One region of the Mesorhizobium sp. CA13 genome, then DNA from elsewhere that is predicted to be linked to it. Evidence: predicted binding sites of a transcription regulator. Region 1 holds the regulator's gene; each other region holds the start of a gene.
What was found. Region 1 encodes LexA, which represses DNA repair genes until DNA is damaged. Its sites were predicted from a motif close to TGTTCNNNNTGTGTTCNG; they were not measured.

Region 1 (3,273 bases):
GCAGCATCGTGCTCGGCCGCGTCGAGGCAACGCCTTCGGCCATATAGAGATCGGTCGGAAAGCTGTCCCCCTCGGCGACGATGACCGACCTGTCCAGCCGCATCCCGAGTGCCGCATGCAGCACCTTGTAGATGTTGATCGAGGTGGTATCGCAGACCACCGTCTGGCCGGCGGCGGCCCCGATCAGGCGCCCGAGCTGGTCGCCGAGTTCGACCGGCATGTCGAACCAGCCGGCGGTGTTCCAGGCGCGGATGAGATCCTGCGCCCACTCCTGCGTGGCGGCCTTCTGCAGCTCGCCGAACACGGCGGGCGAAGCGGCGCCGAGCGAATTGCCGTCGAGATAGATCACCCCTTGAGGCAAGGTGAAGCGGTCACGCATGGCACGCAGCGGATCCGCGGTGTCCATTGCCTCGATCGCTGCGAGATCGGGAATTTTGCTCATGGTCACGATGTTCCTCGGTGAGAAGAGCGCCCCGGAAACGGGCCGGCCGTTTTGCCGCCGGGGCAAGGGCTGGCCGCATAGAGGCGCAAAAACAGGGTGAACGCCCGGTTCGATCTTTGCTCGATTTCCGGCCGAGGCAACTCCTCGAGCACCCCGACGATCCGGCGAACCTGGAGATCGCCGATCAAAAGCCGGACGTAGATGTCGGCGGCTTCGGCAGGATCGTCACAGGCGATCAGGCCGGCCCGACTTGCGGTTCGAAGCAGGTCGCCAACAAGCGGCATTATGGTATTGCGGCCGAATTGCGCGATCGACTGGCCAAGCGTGCCTGTATCGTTGACGTCGCCGGCTGCGGCGCGATTGAGCGCCACCGCCTTGTCGCCCGTCACAAGGGTCAGCAGGACTGGCCCGAGCAAGTTCAGGGTTTCGAGCGGATCGCGCGCCTGGCGAAGGGCGTCCTCCAGCAGCTTCCTTGCTTCTCCCGCATTGGCTTCGATCAGGGATCGAAACAGGACCTGCTTGTTGCCGTACCAGTTGTAGAGGGTTTCGTTCGAGGCCGATGCCCGCTTGGCGATGGCAAGCAGGGAGGCGCTTTTGTAGCCGGTTTCCCGGAGCACCGCATAGGCGGCCTCCTCTATCCGTTCACGTCGCGCGGCCTGCTTCGGCGTGGTCATTGGTGTCCCTCTTCGAAAACCGTACATTGTTATACGGTTTAGTCAAGCGAGCCGGAAGCAAGGAGCGAACGAACGCAGCCCGTCGCATTCGGTGATGCCTGGCCGCTTTCCGGCAGGAAGTTGGCATTTTGGTTTCGTTTCGTTCACGAGCCGCGGAGATTTTGATCCGCCCCAAAAGGCAGCCGGCACCTGCCGGTCACACAGTTTGCAGGCTTGTACCAACAGTGGAGATCGGCCGGGCCACAGGCCATTAACCAAAATAGTTTCAAAGAGGCTGAGAGCGCATTGACGACAGACGGCGCTGGCAGGATGCTGGCTGCGGGAGGGCCTTTCGTTTCCGCCGCCTTAACGAATTCATTAAACTTTAAATGGTTGCGGAACACAACTGGAACAGATAGTGTTTGTTCTGGGTTTGTTTTCTGATTCTGATTCCAGACCCTTCGTGCAATGCCTTTGGGGGCCGCCATGCTCACGCGCAAGCAACATGAACTCTTGATGTTCATCCATGAACGGCTGAAGGAAAGCGGCATTCCGCCGTCCTTCGACGAGATGAAGGAAGCGCTGGACCTCGCCTCTAAGTCGGGAATTCATCGGCTGATCACGGCGTTGGAGGAGCGCGGCTTCATTCGCCGCCTGCCGAACCGGGCCCGCGCGCTGGAGGTGCTGCGCCTGCCGGATTCGATCGCGCCGGGTCTTAACGCGGCAAAGAAGTTCTCCCCGAGCGTCATCCAGGGCAGCCTCGGACAGGGCGGCCTTAACAGGCAGATCAAGCCGGCGGCGCCCTCGCGCCTGCCCGCCGCTGGCAATGACGACGACGTGGTTTCAGCGGTTTCGATCCCGGTCATGGGCCGTATCGCGGCCGGCGTGCCGATCGACGCTATCCAGCATCAGACGCATTCCATCTCGGTGCCGCCGGACATGATCATGGGCGGCGAGCATTATGCGCTGGAGGTCAAGGGCGATTCGATGATCGAGGCCGGCATCTTCGACGGCGATACGGTCATCATCCGCAACGCCGACACCGCAAGTCCCGGCGAGATTGTCGTGGCCCTGGTCGACGAGGAGGAAGCGACGCTGAAGCGCTTCCGTCGCAAGGGCGCCTCGATTGCGCTCGAGGCCGCCAATCCGGCTTATGAAACACGTATTTTCGGACCGGACAGGGTCAAGGTGCAAGGCAAGCTGGTCGGACTGATCAGGCGCTACTGAGCGGGTTCGGCGTTGGGCTTTTCGGGTTTGCGGTAGGGAGGCAGTCCCCGTGCCTCGCGCGAGAATTTTCGCTGTTCGTGCCAGGGCCGATATGGCCTGTCGACGGCAAAGCTGACCTGGGCCGGTTCCGTCGCCGATTGCTGGTCGAAGAAGACGGCGGCACTTCCGTTCCGAGCGAGCTGCCGCTTGGTGATGACGAGGACCAGCGGATTGTGGCAGGGGTCGTAGCCCCCGGGATCGTCGATGACTATCAGATCCGCATAGGCGCAGGCCCTCCAGGCATCCTTGCGATCCTCCACCTGCGCGATGATCGCCCCGGAGGGATGCCGGGCCATGCACAGGCCGGTGAAGCAATAGAAAGGCGCTCCGGCGGGAAGTTGCGCGGGATCGAAGATGTCGAACTGTCGGTCGCCGCTGTCGAACAGCTCCGGCCCAACGATGGTTTCGGATTTCAGCGCGCGTTTCCAGTTGTCGACCGTGAATTCGTTCGGGCGCGCCCGGTTGATCGCGAGCTCGCCGCCGCCGATCGGCAGCGCCACCAGGCGGGCATCCTCCGAAATCAGCACGTCCGGCGTGCGCGTATCCGCGACGGTCAACAGGCCGGCGAGCGCGAAGGGAAGTGCCGCCAGCCGCAGCCATGTCGTGGCCATCGTCGCGATGACCAGGGCGATCGCGACCAGAAGAACGGATTGCTGCGAAATCAACCCGACCGCGTCGACCGGCGAGCGTTGCGAGATCCATCCGGATATGGCGATCATCGCGGTCAGTCCCTTGCCCATCAGATAAAGCGATGGTCCATCGAACCCGAACGGCATCAGCAGCGCACTGGCAACCGCAAGGAACATCACGACGGAAACGATCGGCATGACTGCAAGATTGGCGAACAGGCTGAGTGGCGACACGCGCTGGAAATGCCAGATGGCGAAAAGCGCCGTGGCGCTTCCCGCGATG
Region 2 (3,273 bases), on a different contig from region 1:
CGACCGAAAGCGGCGCGACGGGCAGGCGCGGCGACACCGCCTCGTCGAGGCGGCCGAGCGCCTGGTCGAGGCGCAACAGCAGGGAGCCGCCGAAGCGGCGGGCGAGCGGCGCGCGCGGCGCGGCCATGACCGCGCCCGCCGTACGCAGGCCCACACTTTCCAGGCTGGCGCGGATTTCCGGCGCGATGCGCAGCGCCGCCAGCGGCAAGGGCGCCAGAAGCGCTTCCTCCTCGCCGCCGGCAACGATGCGGTCGCCGCAGAACCGCGCCGCCGCCCAGGCGGCGCCGGGCGTCGCGGCAAGACCGGCGCGGACGTCGAACCCTTGCTGGAAGAAGCGCGACAGGATCTCGTCCAGCATGGTGCGTTCGCCGCCGAAAAGATGGGTGCAGCCGGTGACGTCGAGGAACAGGCCGTCGGTCCCGTCGAGCGCCACCAGCGGAGTGTAGCGGTCGCACCAGTCGGCAAGGCCTTCGAGCAGGCGCCGGTCGGCTTCGGCATCGGCCTCCATTATGTCGATCGACGGATGCATGGCGCGCGCGTCGGCAATGCCCATGCCGGGCTTCAGATGCAGCGCCTCAGCCCGCTCGTCGAGGGCTAAGATGCGCTGCGCGTTGCTGTCGCGATGGCTGATCACCAGCGGCCGGTGATCCGACGGCCGGGAACGCCAGGACCGCCCCAGGCGCTGCCGCAGGATCCGTTCGGCCGCGAGATAGGGAAACCACAGGGACAGGATTCTTTGCTCGTTCTTCCCCGGCCCTTCTTTCCCCAATCCTTCTTTCCCCAATCTTTCTTTCATCGAATACGCGTTCATCGGGGTTCCACTCCAATATGAATTGTCCTGGCAGGGCCGTGCGGCTCTTGCCGATGTTGATGGTGAAGGCGGGGCGGCCGATCGAGCCGGCAAGCGGCCCGGCGACCGTGTCGCGCGGCCCTGCCGGCGCCGGCGAGACGATGAGGCGGACGGGCGCCGCCGTCGGTTCGGGTTCGGCCGCCTGCCGCAGCAGGAAGACCGGCCGGCCGGCGCTCTGCGCGCGGGCGTGCAGCCGGCGCGTCGCGGTCAGGTCCAGCCGCTGCGGATTGCCGCGGACTTCAAGGATGACGGCGGCGAGCGCCGTCATGCGGGCCGCCTCCTCGGCGACCCACAGCGCATCGGCGAGCCTTGGCGCCTCGGAAAACAGCAATTGCTCCGGCTCGATGCCGAAGGCGGCGTGGAGGCCCCTTGCATAGGGAAAGCCCGCCTCGCGAAAAACCTCCTGGGTGCCGATCCAAAGCACCGGCAATCGCGATCCTTGCTTGAGGATCAGGCTGGGCTTGAGGATCAGGCTGGCGAGCGACAGGGCGAAGCCGGCGACGGCTCCGGCATCGCGGGTCTCGACGCCATGGATTTCGTTCAAGGCCGCTTTCGGCAGGCCGCCGCCCAGATCGTCGCCCAAATGGCCCCCCAAGAGGGCATCGAGCCGGCCGACGCCGGTGCGCAGGAAAGCATCCGGCCTGGCCACGGCGATGCCGCGCCGGACCACGGTGCGGTCCGCGTCGGCCATGCCGTCGTCGGAAGCCGCGCCGGCCGGCGCCTGCAGGCGCTCGGGCAGCGTTCCCTCGATCTTCGCGATCTGGCGGCGCAGGGCAAAAACAGTCTCCCGCGCCACGGCGGTCATCGCCATGACGGTCAGCTTCCACTCACAATTGTTCCTGTTATGTTCCTATTGATTCCAGAGGCGACCCCAAGAGTCAAGCAGACTCACGGGGAATTTATTCCTCTCCGATAGGAGTGTCGCGTTTGGCCGGGAAAGCCGGCCGCGCCCCCAAGCCAGGCGAAACGGCCCCCGGCGCCATGCGCAATTCCCTGCTCCGGGTTTGAACCGGGGAAATCCCGCGTCATTTGCCGATTGTGGCGCGAAAGCCTATATGCCGGGATCAAAGGACAAAGCATGGCCCGCATCTACAAGACCCGCGTCTGGCATGACCAGCTTTCGCCGTCGATCGACGAGATGGAGTTCCTGGCGCTGGAGGCCTACGCCCATCTGCCCGAGGATTTTCGCAAGCTGACCGGCGAGATCATCATCCAGATCGCCGAATTCCCGACCGACGAGATCATGGACGACCTGTCGCTGGAAACGCCCTTCGACCTGCTCGGCCTATTCGAGGGACGCGGCATTGCCGAGCGCTGGAACCCACAGACCGGCGAAGGCCCGAACCGCGTCACGCTCTACCGCCGCGCCATTCTCGACTACTGGGCCGAGAACGAGGAGACCTTGGGCGACATCGTCACCCATGTGCTGATCCACGAGATCGGCCACCATTTCGGCCTGTCGGACGACGATATGGAGAAGATCGAAGAGGCGGCCGAGTGACGGTTCTACGTCAGACCGTCATTTCACAATGAGTGTGACGAAATGTTTTAATACGTTCTGCATAGTCTGCTCCCCGGTATGTCCTGCCACTGCCCATTGCGCAAAATGTCCATCAATGTACATGCGTGCGAGCCCGTAGACGAGCGCCCTCGCGGCTATCTGGGTCTCTGCCATGTCGTCCGACCGGAGCATGTTTCGTCGCTGTGCTTCTGCCATTGACGCTTCCATCAGCGAACGCACCGCTTCGTTATCGTGACGCAGCGACTCTGAAGCATCCCAATCAATAAGATTGCGTGTCGAGATGATCTGGAAGTGGGTGGGGTTTCGAATTGCCCAGCGCAAATAGGCGATTCCAACAGCGGCAAAGCGTTCGATCGGATCGTCCGTCGCAACCTTCTCGACCGCATCCGTGATCTCCGAGCGGAACCGGCTCATTGCCTGCTCCGCGACAGCCGTCATCAATGCGGTCTTGTTGCTGAAGTGGCGGAACGGCGCACCTGGGGAAACGCCGGCACGCTTTGCGGCTTCGCGCACGCTCACATTGTCGGGGCCGCCTTCCTCGACCAGTTGAACCGCGGCATCGATCAGGACCTCCCGCAAATTGCCATGGTGGTAACCAGTGCGATGAGGCGCCTTGGCTTTTGCCATCTCTTTCCCTTCGTCCCGCAGAGCTGCTCCCGCCTCTGTAGCATGATTCCGCGATTTATGTAATCGCCGTTTACAATTCCGGCCAGAGGATGTAAGCAGTGATTACCGATGAGATCGGAACAGGCCTGCGGTCTTCGCGGCTCCCGAACTCCCCGCTGAGGAGACGAACATGCTCGCCAGAACAGCCCCACCCCGCCCGCAATCGGGCATTTCGCATCAAAGTCCAGCCGAAGAACCTCAGCAGGAGAATTTCGCGATTGTTCAGTCGAGCGCT
Region 3 (3,273 bases), on a different contig from region 1:
CTGGATCAGGGATCTGCACGACCGCCATCATGTCGAGGAGCGCAGTCCGGTGGGCACGCCCACCTGGCTCAGCCTCGGCGTGCATGCGCTTGTCGCGTTCTTTCCCGTATGGATGGTCTCGGATTTCGCGGTCGCCAGCGCGGCGAGCTGCGGGCTGATGCTGGGCTACCTTTGGTACATCAGCATCCACCACATAATCCATCACTGGCATCCCAGGCATCCGAGCTATCTCTACACGCTGAAGCGCCGCCACGCGCTGCATCATCATGTCGACGAAAACGTCAATTACGGCGTGACGTCGCTGTTCTGGGATCGGGTTTTCGGCACGATGCGCCTCTGAAGCCCAAAGGTGCGCGCCATTCGGGGAGCGCAGGTCGGACGGATGAGGCGGCCATTCCCGCTCACAATTCTTTCTGCGCCAATTCCCTGAACTCGTCGGGCACGGAGCGGGCCGCCTCCAGCGCCACGGTGCCGTAGCCGACGGCCTGTTTGCCGAAGCGTTCGCGGATCTTGTCGATGGCGCGGTCGGCGCCAAAGCGGGCGAGGCCCTTCCTGGTGCCGGGGCGGCGCTTTTCGTCGGCGAGGCCGAGCGGCAGTTCGAGCTGCAATTCGGCACTTTCCTCCAGATGCGAGACGGAGATCGCCAGCAGCGAAATCGTCCTGTCATGCGGATGATCGGCAAGCACGCCCCGCACCAGGTCTGTCGCGATCTCGGCCAGCATCACCGTCGCCGAGATCGGCTGGTCGAGCGTTATCGAGCGGGTGACCGCGCTGAGGTCGGCGAAGCGCACGCGCACCGTCACCGTGCGGCCGGGGCGCGCCTTGGCGCGCAGCCGGCTGGCGACGCGATCGGCCAGATGCAGCAGGACGGGGATGTAGATGCATTCCAGCGCCGGCTTGCGGCCAAGCGCCGACTGGGCACCGGCCGAATGGGCGCGGCGATGTGTTTCCAATCTGCGCGGGTCGCGGTTCCACGACAAGGCGGCGAGCTTTTCGCCGGCGGCGGGGCCGAGCAGCCGCGCCAGCGCGCCGCTATGCGTCCTGGCCAGTTCGCCGATGGTCTCGACGCCGATCTCGGCCAGCCGTGCCCTGGTCGCCGGGCCGACGCCCCACATCAGCGAGACCGGCAGGTCGTGCAGGAAGGCGATCTCGGTGCCGGGCTCGACCACCACCAGCCCATCCGGCTTGGCAACTTGCGAGGCGATCTTGGCCAGGTGCTTGGTGCGCGCCACGCCGATCGAGATCGGCAGGCCGAGTTCGCTCCGCACGCGGCGGCGAATGGTCGAGGCGATCTCCCGCGGCTGTCCGAACAGATGCGTGCAACCGGCGACATCGGCGAAGGCCTCGTCGATGGAGATGCGCTCGACCAGCGGCGTGAAATCGTCGAGCACCTTCATCGCGGCGTCGCCGAGCCGCTGGTAGTCACGGAAATTTCCGCCGACGAAGATCAGCCGCGGGCAGAGCTCGCGCGCCTTGCGGCCCGGCATGCCGCCGCGCACGCCGAAAGCGCGGGCCTCGTAGGAGGCGGCGAGCACGACGCCGCCGCCGACCGCGATCGGCTTGCCGCGCAGCGACGGGTCGAGAAGCTGCTCGACCGAGGCATAGAAAGCATCGAGATCGGCATGCAGGATGGTGGGCTCCATCCCCGGTTCCTCGCCACGTTGTAGAATATGGAACATAAAGAGAACAAACATTGCTCGCTGTCAAGCGAGGTCGCGATCTGCCGGAACATTGTCGCTCACAATCGCGTTGACGGGCCGAAGGGAGCTGCATGCGGAGGCTGGCATGGGCAACTTTGAAATGATCGATCTGGTTTGCGTCGTCAACGCCTGCTCCACCGACCGCGCCGCCGGGCGGCTGGTGTCGATGGCCAGGGCCGTGGAGGAATTGCGGGTGCTGACCGGCGATTTCGTCTCGGCCGACGAAACGGTTGCGAATGCGTTGAGTGAAGTCGCGCTGCAATGCGGCTGTGCCGTGCTGTTCGATGAGCAGGCGGGCGCCGACATATTGCGCACGCCATAGCTCGTCGCCGGCGTGCTTGTTTTTGCGCTATTCCGAACACAGGGCCGTCACACGCTTTTCAACGCGCGTTGCCTATGCGTGTCGTTGTCCCGAGGTAGCCTTGGGCGGCATCCATTAACCGAGATGCTCCGCTCGCAGCGCCTGCTTCAGGCGCTCCAGCGCCGGCTCCCCGCCGGCAGCGAGCTTATCGGCGATCCTTGCCAGATGATCGTCGGCCTTGCGGTGCTTGCTGCTCCAGGCGCCGAGCGTGGCCAGCACGGGCACAAGGTCGATGCCGGCCTCGGTCAGGCGATAGATCGCCTTCAACCCATGCGTGGGATCACCGCTGCGGGTGAGGATGCCTTCGTCCTGCAATGTCTGGAGGCGCTCGGCCAGCGTGCGCGAGGATATGCCCTCGTCGGATTGCAGGAATTCGCGAAAGTGCTTTTTTCCGGCGAAGACCAGATCTCGGATGATGAGCAGCGTCCAGCGGTCGCCGAGCAGTTCGAGCGACAGGTTGATGGGGCAGCCGGACCGGTCCCGCGTCGACATGTGCATGGTTCCATTTTTAAATCGCTTTACTATTGACAGCGTTTTCATCTCAGGTCAATAGTTCCAAATGTAAACCATCGGCAGCCGTGCCGGCCGAGCGGGTAAAACGAGCCGCTCGGCCCTTTGACCGGGGAGAACCATGATGAAAAAGCTGATCCTGCAGATGCAGATGTCGGTCGACGGTTTTGTCGGCGCCGACGCGGATCATCGCTGGCAGCTCTGGGAATGGGGCGACGACAGCGCCTGGGACGAGGAGCTGAAACGGGATTTCAACGCCGTCTTCGCCGGCATCGATACCATCCTCTTGAGCCGCAAGATGGCCGAGGAAGGCTACCTCACCCATTGGGGCAATGCGGCCAAGAAATTTCCCAGGGACCCGTTCTATGCTTTTGCCCAGCGCATCGTCGAGGCGAAGAAGGTGGTGCCGAGCGACAGGCTCAAGGCCTCGCGATGGGAGCGCACGACAGTGGTCAGCGGCGACCTGCCACGGGAGGTCGGCGCGCTCAAGGCGGGTGAGGGCGGCGACATCGCGGTATTCGGCGGCGCCGGCTTCGCCTCGGCGCTGATCGCGGCCGGGCTGGTCGACGAGTTCCAGCTGTTCATCAACCCGGCGGTGCTTGGCGCCGGACGCCGCATCTTCGACCAAGGCGGGTTCCGGACATTGCGGCTGCTCGGCTCGAAATCCTATGCCTGCGGCATGGTGGTGAGCCGATACGCGCC

Region 2: a site for LexA is predicted at 1,685-1,702, ahead of LB566_RS18245 (ImuA family protein). Genes of this name have one in related genera too.
Region 3: a site for LexA is predicted at 1,672-1,689, ahead of dinB (DNA polymerase IV). Genes of this name have one in related genera too.

The regions. Positions count from the first base shown of each region.
Region 1 covers NZ_JAIUHS010000004.1:256,361-259,633, forward strand. The annotation lists gene kynU (kynureninase) at 1-442, opposite strand, end outside; gene LB566_RS12680 (TetR/AcrR family transcriptional regulator) at 445-1,116, opposite strand; gene lexA (transcriptional repressor LexA) at 1,582-2,322, shown strand; gene LB566_RS12690 (ComEC/Rec2 family competence protein) at 2,316-3,273, opposite strand, start outside.
Region 2 covers NZ_JAIUHS010000007.1:181,838-185,110, reverse strand. The annotation lists gene LB566_RS18250 (DUF6504 family protein) at 1-634, opposite strand, end outside; gene LB566_RS18245 (ImuA family protein) at 576-1,661, opposite strand; gene LB566_RS18240 (metallopeptidase family protein) at 1,929-2,351, shown strand; gene LB566_RS18235 (TetR/AcrR family transcriptional regulator) at 2,370-2,999, opposite strand; gene LB566_RS18230 (hypothetical protein) at 3,169-3,273, shown strand, end outside.
Region 3 covers NZ_JAIUHS010000003.1:335,219-338,491, forward strand. The annotation lists gene LB566_RS10515 (sterol desaturase family protein) at 1-340, shown strand, start outside; gene dinB (DNA polymerase IV) at 402-1,643, opposite strand; gene LB566_RS10525 (hypothetical protein) at 1,786-2,022, shown strand; gene LB566_RS10530 (winged helix-turn-helix transcriptional regulator) at 2,137-2,553, opposite strand; gene LB566_RS10535 (dihydrofolate reductase family protein) at 2,696-3,273, shown strand, end outside.